DNA from 3 places in the Rhizobium sp. CFBP 8752 genome. Region 1 is predicted to be linked to each of the others. Evidence: predicted binding sites of a transcription regulator. Region 1 holds the regulator's gene; each other region holds the start of a gene.
What was found. The regulator LexA, encoded in region 1, represses DNA repair genes until DNA is damaged. The targets are predictions, from matches to a motif close to TGTTCNNNNTGTGTTCNG.
Positions count from the first base shown of each region.

Region 2: the regulator LexA is predicted to act here: its motif matches at 3,001-3,018, upstream of recA (recombinase RecA).
Region 3: the regulator LexA is predicted to act here: its motif matches at 4,136-4,153, upstream of IFT59_RS22540 (metallopeptidase family protein).

Region 1 is NZ_JACYUZ010000001.1:1,763,364-1,770,616, reverse strand. Features, by position in the region: gene lpxB (lipid-A-disaccharide synthase) at 1-1,007, shown strand, start outside; gene gltA (citrate synthase) at 1,043-2,332, opposite strand; gene IFT59_RS08470 (ComEC/Rec2 family competence protein) at 2,626-5,175, shown strand; gene lexA (transcriptional repressor LexA) at 5,156-5,875, opposite strand; gene IFT59_RS08460 (VOC family protein) at 6,068-6,943, shown strand; gene kdsA (3-deoxy-8-phosphooctulonate synthase) at 6,948-7,253, shown strand, end outside.
Region 2 is NZ_JACYUZ010000001.1:1,440,169-1,447,421, forward strand. Features, by position in the region: gene cckA (cell cycle histidine kinase CckA) at 210-2,831, shown strand; gene recA (recombinase RecA) at 3,078-4,166, shown strand; gene alaS (alanine--tRNA ligase) at 4,397-7,054, shown strand; gene ttcA (tRNA 2-thiocytidine(32) synthetase TtcA) at 7,107-7,253, shown strand, end outside.
Region 3 is NZ_JACYUZ010000006.1:104,506-111,758, reverse strand. Features, by position in the region: gene IFT59_RS22570 (S41 family peptidase) at 1-561, shown strand, start outside; gene IFT59_RS22565 (divergent polysaccharide deacetylase family protein) at 643-1,842, shown strand; gene IFT59_RS22560 (RNA pyrophosphohydrolase) at 1,858-2,391, shown strand; gene bfr (bacterioferritin) at 2,485-2,970, opposite strand; gene IFT59_RS22550 ((2Fe-2S)-binding protein) at 2,936-3,247, opposite strand; gene IFT59_RS22545 (hypothetical protein) at 3,343-3,810, opposite strand; gene IFT59_RS22540 (metallopeptidase family protein) at 4,288-4,725, shown strand; gene IFT59_RS22535 (DUF1737 domain-containing protein) at 4,758-4,964, opposite strand; gene IFT59_RS22530 (HpcH/HpaI aldolase/citrate lyase family protein) at 4,961-5,836, opposite strand; gene IFT59_RS22525 (hypothetical protein) at 5,980-6,222, shown strand; gene leuD (3-isopropylmalate dehydratase small subunit) at 6,349-6,954, shown strand; gene IFT59_RS22515 (RidA family protein) at 6,965-7,253, shown strand, end outside.

The DNA.
Region 1 (7,253 bases):
AATTGTCCATCATGGGCATCACCCAGGTGCTCGCGCGTCTTCCCAACCTGATCCGTCGCATCAACCAGACGGCGGCTGCGATCGTCGCCGCAAAGCCCGATGTGCTTGTCATCGTCGACAGCCCTGACTTTACCCACCGAGTGGCAAGAAAGGTGAGGGCGGCCCTGCCGGATCTGCCGATCGTTGATTATGTCTGCCCCAGTGTCTGGGCCTGGAAGGAATATCGTGCCAAGGCGATGCTCTCCTATGTCGACCTCGTTCTTGCCGTCCTTCCGTTCGAGCCGGAAGCGATGCGGAGGCTGGAGGGTCCGCAGACAGTGTTCGTCGGTCACCGGCTGACCAATGATGCGGATCTCCTGAGGGTCCGTGCTGCGCGCGCCGAGAGGCCGGTCAAGACCTCCGCCGACAAGAAGACGATCCTCTTGCTTCCGGGCTCCCGTTCAGCCGAAATCAAGGCACTCCTACCCGTGTTCGGCGAGGCTGCGCGCGAGTTTGCAGATCGCAATGGTGAGACCCGGTTCCTGCTTCCGACGGTACCGCGCCGGGAAGAACTGGTGCGTGAGATGGCCGCAGATCTGCCGGTTCATGTCGAGATTACCACGGATACAGCCGGAAAATGGGCTGCCTTCGCAGAGGCGGACGTGGCGCTGGCGGCTTCAGGGACGGTTATCCTGGAACTGGGGCTTGCGACGGTTCCCGTTGTCTCAGCCTACAAGACGGACTGGCTGATCAAGCTTCTGGCCGGCCGCATCAAGATCTGGACCGGCGCGCTTCCGAACCTGATCGCCGACTACCCGGTCGTTCCCGAGTATGTCAACGAGGTCGTGCGACCCGGAAGCCTCAGCCGCTGGGCGGAACGTCTGTCCGCCGACACGCCGGAGCGCCGTGCGATGCTCGACGGGTTCGCACTTGCCTGGCAGAGACTGGACGTCCCTGTTCCGCCTGGAGAGGCCGCAGCAGGTGCGATACTCGAACTGTTAGACAACAAAAAACCCGTTCATCGCTGAACGGGTTTTTCTTTTCGCAAAGCCTAATTCAGCGCCTAGCGCTTCGAAACGGGCGTGTAGTCACGCTGCGCTTCGCCGGTATAGAGCTGGCGCGGACGACCGATACGCTGCTGCGGATCTTCGATCATTTCGGCCCACTGGGCGATCCAGCCGACGGTACGCGCAAGCGCGAACAGAACGGTGAACATCGTCGTGGGGAAGCCCATCGCCTTCAAGGTGATGCCCGAATAGAAGTCGATGTTCGGGTACAGCTTCTTTTCGATGAAGTAGGGGTCCGTCAGAGCAATCTTCTCGAGTTCCATGGCGACCTGCAGAAGCGGATCGTCCTTGTGACCGAGTTCCGCCAGCACTTCATGCGTGGTCTTCTGCATGATCTTGGCGCGCGGATCGTAGTTCTTGTAGACGCGGTGACCAAAGCCCATCAGACGGAACGGATCGTTCTTGTCCTTGGCACGGGCGATGTATTCCGGGATCTTATCGACGGTCCCGATCTCGGTCAGCATGTTGAGCGCTGCTTCGTTGGCGCCGCCGTGAGCGGGGCCCCAGAGGCAGGCAATGCCGGCAGCGATACAGGCGAACGGGTTTGCACCCGAGGAACCTGCAAGGCGAACCGTCGAGGTCGACGCGTTCTGTTCGTGATCCGCATGCAGGATGAAGATGCGATCCATGGCGCGCGACAGGACCGGGTTGACCTTGTATTCTTCGCACGGCACGGCAAAGCACATGCGCAGGAAGTTGGAGGCGTAATCCAGGTCGTTCTGCGGATACACGAAGGGCTGGCCGATATGGTACTTGTACGCCATGGCGGCGAGCGTCGGCATCTTGGCGATCATGCGCAGCGACGCAACCATCCGCTGGTGCGGATCGGTGATGTCGGTGGAATCGTGATAGAAGGCCGAGAGAGCGCCCACGCAACCGCACATGACGGCCATAGGATGCGCATCGCGGCGGAAGCCGGTGAAGAAGCGGCTCATCTGCTCGTGGACCATGGTGTGCATGGTTACGCGATGATCGAAGTCCTTCTTCTGGGCAGCCGTCGGCAGTTCTCCATAGAGAAGCAGATAGCAGGTTTCCAGAAAGTCACCCTGTTCAGCAAGCTGCTCGATCGGGTAGCCGCGGTGCAGGAGAACACCCTTGTCGCCGTCGATATAGGTGATCTTGGATTCACAGGATGCAGTCGACGTGAAGCCGGGGTCGTAGGTGAAGGCACCGGTTTGCTTGTACAGGGCTGCGATATCGATAACATCCGGCCCAATGGTGCCCGATCGCACCGAGAGGTCGACTGTCTTATCACCAAGTACGAGATTTGCGCTTTGTTCCGTCATTCTGATCCTCCAACCTGTTGGCGGCATGGCGCCCAGAAAGCGCCATAAGAGTTAAGCGTCGCAAGTTAGCTATATGATCCTAAAGGTGATGCCAAGCGCTCCTGCGACATTTTGTGCAGCGCGAAAATAATTTAGGCAGGCCACGTTTAAAAGATGCCCAACCTCATGGTGTAAGAGGCCGTAACGTGAAGGAAAACCGCAGCTTGGCGAATGTGTTGACGAGGAGAATATAAACGCGCAGGTTGCGTTTACCAATCACCGTCTCTGCAGCGGAGCCGGCGGGATAAACCATCATGGCGAATGGCGGAGCGATTTTTGAGGCAGCCAGCAGCAAGCCGATGATGCTTGCTTCGACACCCCACGCAATCGCACTCTGGACGCCCGAATCGGCATCGCAGACAATGCCCGCGGAAGTCAGGAATGATGGTCGAAACGACCATCATTCCGAGGATGTTTTCCTGGGATACGTGGTCAGAGACCGGCCCGTTTCCAAATGGCTGTGCACGTCGTTGAGCGAGGAGCTTTCCCACGGTCATGTGTTCCTCTTCCTGCCTGTCTTGCTGGGCGCCGGCGCTGCGACCTGGTTCGCACTTCCTTGGACGCCATCGCCATTCATTCTCGCAACCATGCTTGCGATCTCGATGGTGACCGCAGGGCTGACACGGTATCGCGCGCATCCACTGTCTCGTGCCAACCTTGTACTCTGCCTGCTTCTCTCCGGTTCTGCGCTGGCAGCGCTCGAAACCTGGCGGTGTTCGACGGTCGTGCTCGATTCGCCCGTCACAACGACCATCAGCGGGATTGTCGAACGACGCGAAGCCGATGCACAGCGCCGCTGGCGCTATATCCTCAGGATCGAGCAGACATCTGAGCCCTCGCTTTCACGACCGCCACAGCGCGTCTCGGTTCTTGCCAGAAGCCAACACGAGCCTGCAGACATCGGAGAGCGCGTTTCCGGCCGTGCCCGTCTGTCGCCACCCTCTGGCCCGGCGCTTCCCGGATTGAACGATTTCGCCTTCTCCTCCTACTTCGATCAAATCGGGGCCGTTGGCTTCTTTTACGGCGCGCCTAGCGTACAACCGGCGATCGATGACCAACCCGGGTTATGGTCGGACATGCAGCGAGGGCTTTTTGCGCTTCGCAGCGCAATCGGCAATCGCATCCGCGATACGGTCAAGGGGGATGCGGGCGCTTTTGCTGCCGCAATCGTGACCGACGAGCGCCGTGCAATTTCCCGTGAGACGACCGAGGCGCTTCGTCTGTCCGGGCTGGCCCATATCGTCGCGATCTCAGGCCTCAACATGGCGCTGGCAGCCGGTATCTTCTTCGTCGGCGTCCGCTCCGTCCTGTCGCTGTTTCCAGGCTTTGCGCAGGCCTATCCGATCAAGAAGTTTGCCGCGTTCGGTGCGCTTGTCATGGCGACCGCCTATTACCTGATTTCCGGGTTCGGGGTTTCCGCCGAGCGAGCCTATATCATGATGGCGGTGATGCTGGTCGCCGTGCTCGTCGATCGACCCTCCATCAGCCTTCGCAACGTCGCCCTTTCGGCAATCATCATCCTCGCCATCTCGCCGTCGGAGATTCTGGGTCCGAGTTTCCAGATGTCGTTTGCGGCAACCGCGGCACTGGTGGCAGGGTTCGCCCTCTGGACGCGATATTTCGCGAAAGGAAAGGAGGAGACAAAAGGTAGCAACCGTTGGATAACGGGTATTGCGGCGACGTTGCATTTCATTGCCGGGATCGTGGTGACGTCGCTGATCGGCAGTACGTCGACGTCGATCTATTCGATCGAGCATTTCCACCATCTGACCACCTACGGCCTCGCGGCCAATCTCGCGGCCATGCCGATCATTTCCTTCGTGGTGATGCCGGCAGGTCTCGTGGCCATGCTGCTGATGCCGTTCGGGCTGGATGCTCCCGTTCTGTTCATCATGGGCGAGGGGCTGCGGATCGTCATTCGCATTGCCGAGATCGTCGCCGCATGGGGCGGCGATATTGCCATCGGCCGGCAGAACCCGCTTTTCCTGCCTCTGGCGACGGCAGGCTTTCTGCTTCTGACGCTGCTGCGCACGCCGCTGAGGTTGACAGGCGCGCTGTTCATGGCGGTGGCTTTGCTCTTTGCGGTCCGCTCAGGCTCGGCGCCGAGGCCTGATATCGTCATATCCGAAGACGGCGCGTCAGTGGGACTGATCCAGGATGACAAGATCACCCTCAATCGAACCCGACCGCCGGGATTTATCTACGATCAATGGCGGCGAGCGCTGGTGCTTGAGACCGGAGAACAACCGCTCGCCTTGCCGGTTCTTGCCTCTTCGGAACCAGCGCGAGGTGCCAGCCTTGCGAAAAGCGATGACAGACCACCTGGACCACATTCGCGACCGGATTTGACGCGCCGGGAAATCGAATATGTCAGGGGTTTTCTTCAAGCATTGAAGCCCGGACGATTCGCCTGTCTGCCGAAAATCCTGTGCGCGGCGCAGACTGCTCAGGACATCCGGATCGTCACCGTCGAAGACAACCGATACACCGGTCTTGCCTGCGATGTCGGTCGGATCATCGTCTCGCCCGGCGCACGCTTCGATACTTGCCGCTCCGGCGCCTTGCTTCTCAGCGGGCGGACGTTGCGCCGGACTGGCGCACTGGAAATCACCATTATTCCGAACGCGACAGCGCCAGACATCAAGATTACGGCGGCAATGCGAGACAGCGCACAGACCTCAAGCCGTCCGTGGACCGTCCACCGGTTCTATGACTGGCGAACGCGACAACTCGACTTTGGCATCCCGGAGGCTGTTGCTGCGCATCTCCGGGATGACACCGTTCTTAATGATAGCGGCGAATAAGGCCGACAAGCTTGCCCTGGACCTTCACCCGGTCGGGCGGGAAGATGCGGGTCTCGTAAGCCGGGTTTGCCGCTTCCAGTGCGATCGAGGCACCCTTGCGGCGAAACCGCTTCAGGGTCGCTTCTTCCTCATCGACCAGGGCAACGATGATATCGCCTGGACTTGCGGTGCTGGTATTCTTGATGATGACGGTATCGCCATCGAGGATGCCGGCATCGATCATCGAATCGCCCTTCACTTCGAGCGCGTAATGATCGCCGGAACCCAGCATCTCGATCGGAACGGCGATGTCATGGGTGTTGTTCTGGATCGCGGAGATCGGCACGCCGGCAGCGATTCGACCCATGACCGGAATGTTTGTCGAGAACGGATTGTCCGCCATGACCGGCGCCGGCTTCTGAGCGACGACCGGTTGCGTTTTGCCGAGGCTTCCCTCGATGACACTGGGAGAAAAACCCCGTCGCGGATGAAGGTTCGCCACATAGGCGTCAGGCAGCTTGATCACTTCGAGCGCGCGTGCTCTGTTCGGCAGACGGCGAATAAAGCCACGCTCCTCGAGCGCGGTGATCAGCCTATGGATGCCGGACTTCGATGCAAGGTCGAGAGCGTCCTTCATTTCGTCAAACGACGGCGGCACGCCTGATTCTTTCATCCGCTCGTGGATGAACAGAAGTAACTCCTGTTGCTTGCGTGTCAGCATGGACGGGACCCTCAGAATTGGAAACAAATGCAGAACGGACGCTATATGTTCTATCTGTGTTCCGCAAGCCCCAAATTTTTGCTCAAGAATAGTCTCATTTCAGCGTTCGATCACGTATTCAGTTCGTGCGCAGCACTTGCCGAGTTTCCCGCGATAGCCAATGTTCTGCGGAATAAGACTTTGGGGGTGTAAGTGGGTAACAAGTCAGTCGATCATTTGGTTCTGCCCGTTGCAGATCTGGCGTCAGCGCGGGGGAGGTTGACCGCTCTCGGCTTTACTGTGGCACCTGAAGGTGTTCACCCTTTCGGCACAGCCAATGCCTGCATATTCTTCGCGGATGGCTCGTACCTCGAGCCACTGGCCATTGTGAACCGTCGGCAAGCCTCGCTTGCGGCAAAACGAGGCAACGTGTTCACCGATCGCGACATCCGCTTTCGCGGCCAGCGGAAAAGGGAAGGTCTATCGGCGGTGGTCGTCGGGACGCAGGATGCAGCGGCCGATCATAGCCGTTTTGTGGACGGGTACATGTCTGCGGGCGAGATGCTTCAGTTCTCCCGCCCGATGCAGTTGCCCGATGGTGGGGAGAGCGAAGTCTCATTCCGTCTGGCGTTCGCGGCAGTCCCCGAGGTCGATGACATCTTGCTGTTTTCCTGCCAGCGCATGGCCGCATTACCGGCAGATCGCGGTGGTCTTGATGAGCACGCAAACGCCGTTACAGGCCTTCGAGAGATCGTCTTTTCTGCAGATGACCCGCTGGAGTTTCTGCCGCTTTTCGAAACCGTGTTCGAGACGCAACCCGAGCAAGGGAAAGACGGTCTGCGGATCGAAGCTGCCAATGCCGGCATCCGCATTCAATCCAACGACACGTTCAGCGACGAGTTCCGGTCTTCGATGAAGCCCTTGTTATCGTCGCGCCTCGCTGCGCGCGGGATCATCTTCAAGACCACCGATCTCGCCGTGACAGAGATCACCCTTGCTGCTAATGACGTCGCATTCATCCGCAGGGATGGCCGCGTGATCGTGTCGGCAGCCCCGGGGCAAGGTGTGGTTTTCGGTTTCGAGGAATAGTGAAATGACAGTCTCCGTCAATTCTGAAGTGTCCGTGGGCGAGGGGAGTTCGAAAGTCGTTTTCTCAAACACGGCAAAGCTCTCGCTGATTGCCGGTCCCTGCCAGATGGAAAGCCGTGATCATGCGTTCATGATCGCCGGCACGCTTGTCGAACTCTGCAAGAAACTCGGCATCGGCCTCGTCTACAAATCCTCCTTCGACAAGGCCAACCGCACGTCGATCTCCGGCAAGCGCGGCATCGGCTTGGACAACGCGATGGCGATCTTTGCCGATCTGAAGACGGAATTCGGCTTTCCCGTTCTGACCGAC
Region 2 (7,253 bases), 320 kb from region 1:
TGCTGCGATGCTGTCTTGATGGAAAACATCACTTCGGAGAGGAAAGATAGGGCACAAGTCTTCACTGTCCCGGGTTTTCTGGCACAACGGAGCTTTTTGCGTCGCCGACAACTTGCTAAGAAGGAATCATAGGGTTTTCGGCTCCGTGGAGCATGACGGCCGCAGTAGGATGGCTTCGGCAGTCGGCCGTTGCGAAATGCGAGGGATTGATGACGAAGTTGCAGCAGGGCGGCAACTACGAGACCCCACTGGTCGAGCGTAAGACGCGGGGTGGAACCATTCTTCGGATCGTGCTTCTAGCGCTGGTGCTGCTGGGCGTTGCAGTCGCTTTTGTGGTTTTTCAGCAGGCACTCGACAATGAGATTGTGCTCGGCCTGCTGGGCATCCTTGCCATGGTCGGCATATTTTTCCTCGTCTCTTCGATGATTGGCCTCGTGGAAGTCATGCCGCAATCGCGGTCCGACGATCTCGCCCGCGCTTTCCTGGCCGGCCATCCGGACGGTATCCTGATCACGGACATCAAGGGTCGCATCGTCTACGCGAACGCTGCCTATGGTCGGATGACCGGTGCGACGAAAAAGAGCGATATCCAGTCCCTTGAAACGCTTCTGTCCAAGTCGCGCGAATCCAACGAGGCGCTTTACAGGCTGACATCCGCGCTGCGGGAAGGCCGCGAGGGTCATGAAGAATTCCGCCTGCTGCAGCCGCTTGGCCGCAGCACGGGCACTGCCGTCGTTGGAGAGAATGGTGCGGGCGCCTTCTGGTACAGGCTGAAGGCCGGCCTTCTGGCGGGTTCGGGAAACAACAAGGCGCAGCTCGACATCTGGCAGATTACCGACACGACCTCGGAACGGTCGGACCAGGAGCGCTTCTTTCGCGAACTGCAAAACGCCATCGACTACCTCGACCATGCGCCGGTCGGGTTCTTTTCCGCGGGCAAGAAGGGCGAGATCTTCTATCTCAACGCCACGCTGGCTGAATGGCTGGGTCTCGATCTGACCAAGTTTTCTCCTGGATCGATGACGATCGACGATCTCGTGGCGGGCGAGGGCATGGCGCTGATCCAATCGGTTCAGCCGGCGCCAGGTCTGAAGCGTACGGAAACGCTCGATCTCGACCTGCGCCGTGCCAACGGCCAGAGCCTGCCGGTGCGACTTGTTCACAGCGTCAGCTCCATGCGCGACGGTGCGCCCGGCGAAAGCCGCAGTGTCGTGATCAACCGGCCGCATGGTGAGGACACCGATCAATCCGCGTCTGCGATGCGTTTCACGCGCTTTTTCAACAACACGCCGATGGCCATTGCGTCCGTGGATGGCGAAGGCCGGATCCTGCGCATCAATGCGCCGTTCCTGCGACTGTTCGCCGGGGTTCTGACCCGCGACGACGTGGAAAGTGGTGCGTCGCTGGAGCGTATCGCGCACGAGACGACCCGCGATCAGCTGATGGCGGCGCTTGCTGCCGCACGCGACCGGCAGGGCGACATTACTCCGATCGATTCGCGGCATCCGGGTGACGAGACCCGGTATCTGCGTTTCTACGTCAATGCCGTGATCGACGAGAGCGACGAGGCACCCGAAGAGGCGGCCATCATCTATTCCGTCGAGACGACCGAGCAAAAGGCGCTCGAGACGCAGATGGCGCAGACCCAGAAGCTGAATGCGGTCGGCACTCTTGCCGGCGGTATCGCGCACGATTTCAACAATGTGCTGACGGCTATCCTTCTGTCGTCCGATCACCTGCTTTTGCAGGCGCGTCCGTCCGACGCGAGCTTCGCCGATCTGATGGAAATCAAGCGCAATGCCAACCGGGCCGCCGTTCTGGTGCGCCAGCTTCTGGCCTTCTCGCGCAAGCAGACGATGCGTCCGGCGGTGCTGAACCTCACCGATGTGGTGGGCGACTTGCGGATGCTGGTCGACCGGCTGATTTCCGGCACCAATGTCAAGCTCGATGTCGACTACGGGCGCGACTTGTGGCCGGTGCGCACCGACCTGTCGCAGTTCGAGCAGGTTCTCATCAACCTCTGCGTCAACGCGCGCGATGCGATGCCGCAGGGCGGCACGATCCTGATCAAGACCCGCAATGTGACGGCCGAGGAAACCGCCGCCTTCCATCAGGCCGATCTGCCGGCGGAAGATCTCGTGATGGTCGAGGTCGCCGACAGCGGCACGGGCATTCCGCCCGAGATCATGGACAAGATCTTCGAGCCGTTCTTCACCACCAAGGAAGTGGGCAAAGGGACAGGTCTCGGCCTTTCGATGGTCTATGGCATCATCAAACAGTCCGGCGGCTATATCTATCCGGAATCCGAAGTCGGTCGCGGAACGAGTTTCCGGCTGTTCCTGCCGCGTCACATTCCCGAAATACCGGTCATCACGCCAGAGGCCGCAGAGGCTGCAGCTCTGGCAGCCGCACAGCCCGTGGCTTTGAAAGCGCCGGCAGAGGATATGGATCTCACGGGCAAGTCTGCGGTCGTGCTGCTTGTGGAAGATGAAGAAGCGGTTCGCCGGGGTGGCAAGCGCATGCTGGAAACGCGCGGTTATACCGTGCACGAAGCCGGATCCGGCGTCGAAGCACTCGACATCATGGACGAGCTCGAAGGCAAGGTTGATATCGTCGTTTCCGACGTTGTAATGCCTGAGATGGACGGGCCGACGCTTCTGACGGAACTGCGGAAATCCTATCCGGATCTGAAGTTCATCTTCGTCTCCGGATACGCGGAGGACGCGTTTGCGCGCAACCTGCCGGCCGATGCGAAGTTCGGTTTTCTGCCCAAGCCGTTTTCGCTGAAGCAGCTTGCCGTTGCGGTTCGCGAGATGCTCGACTCGGACTGATTTTCTGATCCGCCTGCCAACCTTTATGGAGCCTCGCGATTCGTCCGTCGAACCGCGAGGCTTCTTGCTTTAACGCCTGATTTTCCACAGGTTATATGCGCGAGAACGTTCCGGGAACGAAATCGCGATAACGCAGTTCAATCAAGCTGATAAAAGCCTCTTGATTGATGAGAACAAAAAGAGTACACGATGTCCATCGGCTGCTTCATTGCTTGCGTGGCGGCAATAACCTAAAGGTGGGACCTCATGGCACAGAATTCATTGCGGCTCGTAGAGGATAAAGGCGTGGACAAGAGCAAGGCGCTCGAAGCAGCACTCTCACAGATCGAACGATCCTTCGGTAAGGGATCGATCATGAAGCTTGGCTCGAACGATAGCATCGTCGAGATCGAGACAGTTTCCACCGGTTCCCTGAGCCTCGATATTGCGCTCGGCATCGGCGGCCTGCCGAAGGGCCGTATCGTCGAAATCTATGGTCCGGAAAGCTCGGGCAAGACAACGCTTGCCCTGCAGACCATTGCCGAGGCTCAGAAGGGTGGCGGTGTTTGCGCCTTCGTCGACGCGGAACACGCGCTCGATCCGGTCTATGCCCGCAAGCTCGGCGTCGATCTGCATAACCTCCTGATCTCGCAGCCTGACACCGGTGAGCAGGCGCTTGAGATCACCGACACGCTGGTGCGTTCCGGTGCTGTCGACGTTCTCGTCATCGACTCGGTTGCGGCATTGACCCCACGCGCCGAAATCGAAGGCGAAATGGGCGACAGCCTGCCGGGTCTTCAGGCCCGTCTGATGAGCCAGGCACTGCGCAAGCTGACGGCGTCGATCTCCAAGTCGAAGACGATGGTGATCTTCATCAACCAGATCCGCATGAAGATCGGCGTGATGTTCGGTTCGCCGGAAACGACGACAGGCGGTAACGCGCTGAAATTCTACGCGTCCGTCCGTCTCGACATTCGCCGCATCGGCCAGGTCAAGGAACGCGAAGAAGTCGTCGGCAACCAGACACGCGTCAAGGTCGTCAAGAACAAGATGGCGCCTCCCTTCAAGCAGGTCGAATTCGACATCATGTATGGCGAAGGCGTGTCAAAGACCGGCGAGCTCGTCGATCTCGGCGTCAAGGCTGGGATCGTCGAGAAGTCGGGCGCATGGTTCTCCTACAACAGCCAGCGCCTTGGTCAGGGCCGCGAGAACGCGAAGTCGTTCCTGCGAGACAATCCGGAAGTGGCGCGTGAAATCGAGACGTCGCTGCGCCAGAACGCCGGTCTGATCGCGGACAAGTTCCTGCAGAATGGCGGTCCTGATGCCAATGACGGCGACCAGGCCCCGGACCCTTGATCGGACCTGGGTTGGGATGTCGATCTAGGGCATCCTGACGCTGATATTCACCGGTGTTTTCCGGTTTTCAAATCTTGCCGGCCGCCATCTACGAGATGCGCGGCCGGTCTGCGTTCCGGGCGGGTTTGGGATGATTAGGGGTGCTGTGGCTGGACAGTCGGGAACGCGGACGATACAAGCCTTTCGTCTTCGAATAACAGCATCGCACCCGGCGATAAAAAGGGCTTAGCATGAGCGGCGTGAATGAAATCCGGTCGACGTTTCTCGACTATTTCCAAATGAACGGCCACGAGGTTGTGTCCTCGTCCCCGCTTGTGCCGCGCAATGACCCGACGCTGATGTTTACCAATGCCGGTATGGTGCAGTTCAAGAACGTCTTTACCGGTCTTGAGAAGCGCCCCTACACCACGGCCACCACCTCGCAGAAATGCGTGCGCGCCGGCGGCAAGCACAACGACCTCGACAATGTCGGTTACACCGCCCGCCATCTCACCTTCTTCGAGATGCTCGGCAACTTCTCGTTCGGTGACTACTTCAAGGAAAACGCGATCGAGCTTGCCTGGAAGCTGGTCACAGAAGGGTTCGATCTGCCCAAGCACCGGCTGCTGGTCACCGTCTATTCGGAAGACGAGGAAGCTGCGACGCTGTGGAAGAAGATCGCCGGCATTTCCGACGACAAGATCATCCGCATTCCCACTTCCGACAATTTCTGGCAGATGGGCGATACCGGCCCCTGCGGTCCGTGCTCGGAAATCTTTATCGACCAGGGCGAAAATGTCTGGGGTGGACCTCCGGGCTCGCCTGAAGAAGACGGCGACCGCTTTCTCGAATTCTGGAACCTCGTCTTTATGCAGTACGAGCAGACCGCTCCTGGCGAGCGTACGCTGCTGCCGCGCCCGTCGATCGATACCGGCATGGGTCTCGAGCGCATGGCCTGTGTCCTGCAGGGCAAGCAGAGTGTGTTCGACACCGACCTGTTCCAGACGCTGATCGGAACGATCGAGGATGTCCTGAGCGTGAAGGCCCAGGGCAGTGCCAGCCACCGCGTCATCGCCGACCATCTGCGTTCGTCCGCGTTCCTGATTGCCGACGGCGTGCTGCCATCCAACGAAGGCCGTGGTTACGTGCTTCGCCGCATCATGCGCCGCGCCATGCGCCATGCGCAGCTGCTCGGTGCCAAAGAACCTGTGATGTACAAGCTGCTGCCGACGCTGGTGCAGGAAATGGGCCGCGCCTATCCGGAACTGGTGCGCGCCGAGGCGCTGACCGCGGAAACGCTGAAGCTCGAGGAAACCCGCTTCCTCAAGACGCTCGAACGTGGTTTGTCGCTGCTTTCGGACGCGACCAGCACGCTCGACAAGGGCGACATGCTCGACGGCGAGACGGCGTTCAAGCTTTACGACACCTACGGTTTCCCGCTCGACCTGACGCAGGACGCGCTCCGCGCCCGCGAAATCGGCGTCGATCTCTCCGGCTTTACCGATGCGATGGAACGCCAGAAGGCGGAAGCCCGCTCGCATTGGGCAGGCTCCGGCGACAAGGCGACCGAAACCGTCTGGTTCGAAATCAAGGAAAAGTTCGGCGCCACCGAATTCCTCGGCTATGACACCGAGACTGCCGAAGGCGTCGTCCAGGCGATCGTCAAGGATGGCAAGGCCATCGACAGTGCCTCGAGCGGCGATGCCGTCCAAATCGTCGTGAGCCAGACGCCGTTCTACGGTGAATCCGGCGGCCAGATGGGCGATGCCGGTTTGATCTCGACCGACCACGCCAAGCTTGAAGTGACCGACGTCCAGAAGCGGGGCGAGGGGCTGTTTGTCCATATCGCAACCGTGACCGAGGGCACGTTGAAGGCTGGCGACGCGGTCATCCTCGCCGTCGATCACGCTCGCCGTTCGCGCTTGCGCTCGAACCATTCCGCGACGCATCTGCTGCATGAAGCCCTGCGGGAAGTGCTCGGCACACACGTGGCGCAGAAGGGCTCGCTGGTCGCTCCTGAGCGTCTGCGGTTCGACGTGTCGCATCCGAAGCCGATGTCGTCAGAGGAATTGCAGGTCGTCGAGGATATGGCCAACGCCATCATCCTGCAGAACGCGCAGGTCACGACGCGCCTGATGAGCGTCGACGATGCGATTGCCGAGGGTGCAATGGCATTGTTCGGCGAGAAATACGGCGATGAAGTTCGTGTCGTCTCGATGGGCAAGGCTGTCGATGGGCCGAAGGCCGGCAAGCCTTATTCGATCGAACTCTGCGGCGGGACGCATGTCAACGCGACGGGCGATATCGGCCTCGTGCGCATTCTCTCCGAAAGCGCGGTCGGCGCCGGTGTTCGCCGCGTCGAAGCGGTGACGGGGGATGCAGCGCGTGTCTATCTCGCTGAGCAGGATGAGCGCGTGAAGACGTTGTCGGGTGCGCTAAAGGTTCAGCCCGGTGAGCTTGTCTCCCGCGTCGAGGCGCTGATCGACGAGCGTCGCAAGCTTGAGAAGGAACTGGCGGATGCCAAGCGCCGGCTCGCCATGGGTGGCGGTCAGCAGGGTGGCTCTGCCGACGACATCCGCGAGATCGCTGGCATCAAGTTCATGGGCAAGGCGCTGGCCGGCATCGATGCGAAGGACCTGAAGGGTCTCGCGGACGAAGGCAAGGCTACCCTCGGTTCGGGTGTCGTGACGCTGGTTGGCGTGTCGGAAGACGGCAAGGCGAGTGCGGTCGTGGCGGTGACGCCTGATCTTATCGGCCGCTTCAGCGCTGTCGATCTGGTGCGGATCGCCTCTGCGGCACTTGGCGGCAAGGGCGGCGGCGGACGGCCGGATATGGCGCAGGCCGGTGGCCCTGACGGTGCCAAGGCCAATGATGCGCTGGAAGCCGTGGCCGCAGCGCTCGGCGCCTGAGGTTGGAATGATCGGGCGGCCACTGGCCGCCCGTTTCACATGAGGTTTGGACATGGGATTGAACGCAACAATACCGGATGAGATCGACGAGGTCGTGGATGGCCTCGTGCCGTCCCTATTCAGGGATGCACCGAGTTCGGTCTCGTTCAACAAGTTGCGCAAGCGCCTGCTGCGGCAGGTTCGTCAGGCGTTCGACGAT
Region 3 (7,253 bases), on a different contig from region 1:
CGCGGCGAAGTCGTTTCCACCCGTGGCCGCAATGCGGATGAGACACGCCGCTTCAATGCCGGCCCTGGCGACCTGACCGACGGCAAGCCGGTGGTTGTGCTCGTCAACGGCGGCTCGGCTTCGGCGTCTGAAATCGTTGCCGGCGCTCTTCAGGACCTGAAGCGTGCGACCGTTGTCGGCACCCGCTCGTTCGGCAAGGGCTCCGTCCAGACGATCATTCCGCTTGGCGAATCCGGTGCACTACGTCTGACGACGGCGCTCTACTATACGCCATCGGGCAAGTCGATCCAGGGAACGGGCATCACGCCTGACATCAAGGTCGAACAGCCGCTGCCGCCGGAACTGCAGGGCAAGGTCCGCGCCGAAGGCGAATCCAGCCTCAAGGGCCATATCCAGGGCGCGGCCGAAACAGACGAAGGTTCCGGTTCGGCTGCCTATGTGCCGCCGGAAACCAAGGACGACCTGCAGCTGAACTATGCCATGGACCTGCTGCATGGGACAAAGACAGACCCGTCCTTCCCGGCAAGCCCCGACAAGGCTGCGGCCGCCGTCAAGAACTAATCAGGCAAACCGGTCAGGCGGCTGTTTCATCACAGCCGCCTGACCGCATTCATTTCGGCAGCGCAGACGCGGGCATATCCCTTGGGCAGCGATCTCCATGCACCGCTCGGTCAAAACCGGCCGCCGAAGCGACGAACGGCGCGTCGCCTGTCGGCCGTTGCCGTTTTAGGAAGCATCGGCGTGATTGCCGTCGTCGGCTTGTCGATCTATGCGATGCGAAACGACCCTCAGCTTGAGCGCATCGCCTCGAGCGAGCCCCCCTCCTCCACGGCGATCGCCCCCAAGACACCTGCCGATGATGCAGTTTCTCCCGAAAATGCCAACCCCAACGGCATGCCCCGGTCCAATCCGAATTCCGGCGCGACCATTGAGCAGAACCGGATGGCGGACGGCTCGGTCGTGACAAAATACACGCCGCGCGCAAGGGATGGAAACGGTCCCGTCCTTATCAATGCCCAGAGAATTGGCCAGGACCCGCGATTTGCGGCAGAGCCGAATACGTCTCTTCTGGAAGACACGGAATACGGCAAACTGCCGATCCTCGGCGAGGATGGCATGCGACCGATGGATCAGTATGCACGACCCTGGTCCGGCGCCCGCGGCACAAGGATCGCGATCGTGGTCGGTGGCCTCGGCCTCAGCCAGACGGGCACCCAGCGCGCCATCCAGCAACTGCCGCCAGGCGTAACGCTAGGCCTTGCTGCAAGCGGCAACAGCCTGCAGCGCTGGATGCAGGAAGCGCGCCGCGCGGGCCACGAAATCATCATCCAGGTCCCGTTCGAGCCTTACGACTATCCGGCCAACGACCCTGGACCAGGCACACTTCTCGTCAAGGATCCTGCCGCAAAGAACCTTGAGCGACTGCACGTGGCGATGGGCGAGATCACCAACTATACGGGGATCATGAACTACCAGGGCGGCCGCTATCTCTCCGACGTCAAGGCGCTTGAGCCTGTCCTGCGCGACATGGCCTCCCGCGGCCTGCTGTTCCTCGATGACGGCACCTCGGCCCAGTCGAAGACGGAGGTGCTGGCAAAGGCGATGCAACTGCCGCACGCCTTCGGTGACCTGACCCTGGACGGTCAGCTTCAATCCGACGCGATCCTCAAGAAACTTGACGAACTGGAGCGGATAGCCCAACGCAAGGGAACGGCAATCGGCATCGCCTCCGCCTTCGACGAGAGCATCGCGGCGATCCGCAAATGGGCCGACGAAGCCTCGCAACGCGGTGTAGAAATCGTCGGTGTATCGACGCTTGCCCGCGAGAGCGTGGCACCTTGAAGCAAGGGGAATGATATGGCCAAGGATCACAAGAAACCGGTGAAAGCGGACGATCTTCCCTATCGTCCCTGCGTCGGGGTCATGGTGCTCAACAGCGAGGGCCTCGTTTGGGCGGGACGCCGCATTGCTGCCGGCAACAGCGAATTCGACGGGTCTCCGCAACTGTGGCAGATGCCGCAGGGCGGGATCGACAAGGGCGAAGATCCCCTGCCCGCCGCCTATCGTGAACTGTACGAAGAAACGGGCATGCGTTCCGTCGCGCTGCTTGCCGAAGCCGGCGAGTGGATCAATTACGATCTTCCGGAACACCTGATCGGTATCGGACTGAAGGGAAAGTATCGCGGCCAGACGCAGCGCTGGTTTGCCTTCCGCTTTGACGGCGATGAAAGCGAGATCGCCATCAACCCGCCGCCGGGAGGCCATACGGCTGAATTCGATGCCTGGGAATGGAAGCCGATGCAGGATCTGCCCGGCCTGATCGTGCCGTTCAAGCGCGCGGTCTATGACAGGGTCGTCGCCGAATTTGCCCACCTCGCGCCGGCAGGCTGATTGCACGTCCGGTTAGCGCTGGTCGGATAAAGCAAAGCCCGGTGAAAGCATCTTCCACCGGGCTCGAGCGATAGAGTGTCGATGATTTGAGCTTTACTCAGCGGAGTCGGCTGATTCCGCGTTGAGCTGGCCGTATCTCTCTTCGCCGATCTTCGAGAGAAGTTCGAGCTGCGTTTCCAGGAAGTCGATATGACCTTCCTCATCCATCAGCAGCTGTTCGAAAAGCTTCATGGAGACATAGTCGCCGGCGGCGTGACAGATATCACGCGACGCCTTGTAGGCGGTGCGGGCATCGTATTCGCCAGCCAGATCGGCTTCGAGAACTTCCTTGACGTTCTGGCCGATGCGAAGCGGTGCCAGCGTCTGAAGGTTCGGATGACCCTCGAGAAAGATGATGCGGTCGATCAGGCGATCGGCATGCTGCATCTCTTCGATGGATTCGGCCCTCTCCTTCTTGGCAAGCTTGGTAAAACCCCAATCATGCAGGAGACGATAGTGCAGCCAGTATTGGTTCACAGCGCCAAGTTCGAGGAAGAGTGCCTCGTTAAGCCGCTCGATGACCTGTAAGTCGCCTTTCAATGTCCGCTCTCCTGTTTTCTTCGTGGAGTTGTTTCAAGCGCGACATATAGACGATCACGTCAGCTTCCGTCGAGTGCCGCTGGGCGTGATATTCTTCAGTGGTCTTGATGATCAGATCGACGACATTGGGAAAGCAACCGCAGCAACGGCCGCGTTTTTCCATCGCATGGTAGACCTTGATGGGAACGATCAGCTGCCAACAGTCCTCAGTGAGGAGTTGGATGATCGTATCCTTGATCTCCCTTTCGGTGATGTAATTGCAACTGCAAACCAGCATTTTGGATCGACCTGGAGAACATTGACCTCGATACAGACTTTTTGCAAAAGAGGACAAGCGATGTCAAGAAAGAATCCAGCCCGGTAATTGACATATCATAACCCCCTTATCAACGATCCGTGATCGGAGGCAGTGATGCCTAACCGGCTGCTGTGTCGCTGCGATATCTCTGAAAAGGCTCGGACGTCACTCGATCGAAACAACGCGCCGCCACAGGTTCCGTCCGCGGCAGAAGCAGAATCGCTCCACACGCCCGGAAAAGATGCGAGTGTCCCTTTGACGTCGAAACCCATCTGACGGAGTCTGCGGGAGGCATTGCCGAGCAAGCCCTGCTCTCCGCCACCGTAATCCGCACAGCCCGTGATATCCAGAGAGAGCCCGTTGCGCCCTTCTAGCGTCACCAGTGGCGTATATCGGTCGCACCAGTCGGAGAGCGCCATCAGAAGCGCCGCGTCGGCATCATCGTCTTCGTCCATCACGTCGAGCTCCGGAAAGATAGCTCGCGCTTCTGAAACGCCCTGCCCCAGCTTCAGGTTAAGGCGTTCGGCGGCCGCGTCGAGCACTGTCAGGCACATCCTGTCGGCGTGGCGCCCGGCAAAGACGATCGGTGGATGGTCGTGATGGCGGGACGACCGCCAGTCCATACCCCAGCGGCGGCGCGCGATTCTGTCGGTTGACAGACGCGGGAACACGAGTGTCAGAATACGCCTCTGTCCATACGCTAGAGCGGATCGAAAACAGGCGGTCATGCGGGTTCCAATCCAGACCAGACGCGAGCATCACGAGCAAGCTCGCCGACCGCTTTCCGTTTCCGAGATCGGCTTGCGCAGGGCAAAAGTCTCTCCCGCGCCCAGGCACCTTTGGCCATGGCGTTAACTCCATCGATAATGTTCGCTTTATGTTCTTATGGATTCCAGACACGTGGCAAAGAGTCAACAGCTCCCGATCAGGAATCTTTTCCTCTAAAAGCTATCGCAATGATTCTTTTCTCGAAATAGCTGCTTCAGGTATTATATGTGCCTGAGTTGGAAGGAGATCCCATGGCCCGCATTGACCAGACCGATGATTGGCAGGATCGCCATGCGCCGACGATCAGCACGTTCGAGTCGCTGGCATTAGAAGCCTACAGCCACCTTCCGGACGAATTCCGCAAACTTACAACGAACCTCACCATTGAGGTCGAAGAATTTCCGGACGACGACGTTTTCGAAGACATGGCGCTGGAAACGCCGTTCGACCTTCTGGGCCTGTTCGAAGGACGTGGCATTTCGGAACGGTTTACGGTGGAAACCGGCGAACTGCCCAATCGCATCCGGCTCTATCGCCGGCCTATCCTCGATTACTGGGCGGAGAATGAGGAAACGCTGGGCGATATCATCACCCACGTCCTTATCCACGAGATCGGCCATCACTTCGGCCTGAGTGACGACGACATGGAGCGCATCGAGGCGAGCGCCGAGGAAGCAAGCCAGCGCTGATCCAGCGCCGGCTTACAGACCTCGGCTGAGCTTTACTGCTCGCCGAGCTTCATGTCGGGGCTGTATTCCTTGCCTTCTACGGTCTTCATCACGGCCTGGCCGCAATGCATCTCGCCCGTCTTGCCGTTGAAGGCGTAGCTTGGCGAACCGGAGAGTTCCCAGCCCTTGTTCAGCGCCGCCGTCACCCGGTGACAAAAGGCGGCATCGTCAGGACCGGTGATGAAACGATATACTTTCATTGCTTTCTCTTTCTGTTGGCGATGACCGCCGCGCTGGCGACGAGCTTTTCCGCATCTTCGAGATGCAGACGCTCGACCATGCGGCCGTCGAGGTTGATGACGTTGAGCGTTTCGGCTCCCGGCTGGCGGAAGGCCTCGATGATGCCGCGTGCCTCTTCAAGCGCATCATCATAAGGACCGAAATGACGGTTGGCCGCGTCGATCTGCGCCGGATGGATCAGCATCTTGCCGGAAAATCCCATGGCACGGCCCTGGGCGCACTCGGCTTCGAACGCGGCTTCGTCCTTGAAATCGTTAAACACGCTGTCGATCACATCGACACCATAGGCCCTGCCCGCCAGCACGACCTGCATCAGCCAGGGTATGAGATTGGCCCGCCCCGGCTGCGGCAAAACACCCGTTGCCTTGCGGAGATCGTTGAGCCCCACGACGAGGCATTTGATCCGTCCGCCCACGCTCGAGATTTCGGCTGCGTTGAGGACGCCGAGCGGCGTTTCGATCATCGCCCAGATAGAGACCCTCTCCGGCACGCCCGCCTGAGAAAGGCGCTCGGCGATCACCCGGACGTCGTCCGCATGCTCAACCTTGGGAATGACCACCGCATCCGGCAGAAGTTCGACGATGAGCTCGAGATCCGCAGGACCGAATTCGCTTGTGAGCGGATTGATCCGGATAGCCGTCTCGAGACCATCGGAATTCAGCTCGGCAAAGCTTCTGCGGAGGTTATCCCGCGCTTCCGCCTTCTGCCCGGAGGCCACGGAATCCTCCAGATCGAAAATCACGCCGTCGCAGTCGAGCTGCGGGATTTTCGAAAGCGCACGGGTGTTGCTCGCGGGAACGCTCAGGAGCGAGCGCCGGATCAAAGCGGCCATCGCTTCGGGACCATGTAATCATTGGGAAAAGTCATAACGTGGTTGTGACAAGCTTTTTGGCCCTCGGCAAGACAGGAGGTCGCGAAACCACTTGTAAGCGAGGCCCGCCGGTCCCACATTTCAGACGTTGAAAGGTATGATCCATGCAAAACATTCGTGCATTTTTCGTCGTCGCCTCAGCTATTGCGGTGCTTGCCATGGCGGCGCTCTTTACAGCGTCTCTGACCGTCGCATTTGCCGGCATTCTCGTCCTTCTTTCAATTGGTAGGGCGATCTCGACCAGGTTGAACCCTGTACCCGTGCGAGCGAAATCGTTCGGACCAAAGCCGGCCAGCCGTGATATCCGTGTGTGGAACGACGGCCGCGGTACCATCATCGACCTCTAGCGTCATCATGTTCGCTCCGCCTGCGCGCTCTGGCGCAGCGGAGTACCGGTTGAAGGCATAATGCCCTTCAAATCGGTGGCAAATTGCTTTATTTGGCCTTCACGACAACTCCCTTGGAGGCAGATCATGGACAAGTTCACGCAACTCACAGGCGTCGCAGCGCCGCTTCCGGTCGTCAACATCGACACCGACATGATCATTCCCAAGGACTACCTGAAGACGATCAAGCGAACCGGTCTCGGCAAGGGACTGTTTGCAGAATCCCGCTACAATCAGGATGGGTCAGAAAACCCGGATTTCATCTTGAACAAGCCGGCCTATCGCAATTCCAAGATCCTGGTGGCTGGCGACAATTTCGGCTGCGGCTCGTCGCGTGAGCACGCGCCTTGGGCACTTCTCGATTTCGGCATCCGTTGCGTGATCTCGACCAGCTTTGCCGATATTTTCTACAATAACTGTTTCAAGAACGGCATCCTGCCGATCATCGTATCTCCGGAAGATCTCGAAAAGCTGCTCGATGATGCGGATCGTGGCTCCAATGCCGTCATTTCGATCGATCTCGAAGCACAGAAGATCACCGGCCCGGATGGCGGCTCGCTGCATTTCGACATCGACCCCGGCCGCCGCCAGATCCTTCTCGAAGGTCTCGACGATATTGCATCGACGCTGAAGAGCGACGCCGTGATCTCGAGTTTCGAGGACAAGAACAGCACGGACCGCCCCTGGCTCTGAGGGTTATCAGATGATCACGCATATCTCCTCCGGATCACCGTTCGAAGCGCGGATCGGCTATTCCCGCGCAGTTGTTGACCGTGACATGGTCTATGTCTCTGGCACGACGGGCTATGACTATGCCCTGATGGTGATGCCTGACGATGTCGCTGACCAGACCCGCAACGCGCTCGCCACTATCGCAAAAGCGCTTGGCGAAGCCGGCAGCAGCCTGAAGGACGTTGTCCGCGTGCGCTATTATCTCGTCGACATGGCCGATTACGATTCTGTGGTCGAGGTCGTCGGATCGGCATTTGCCA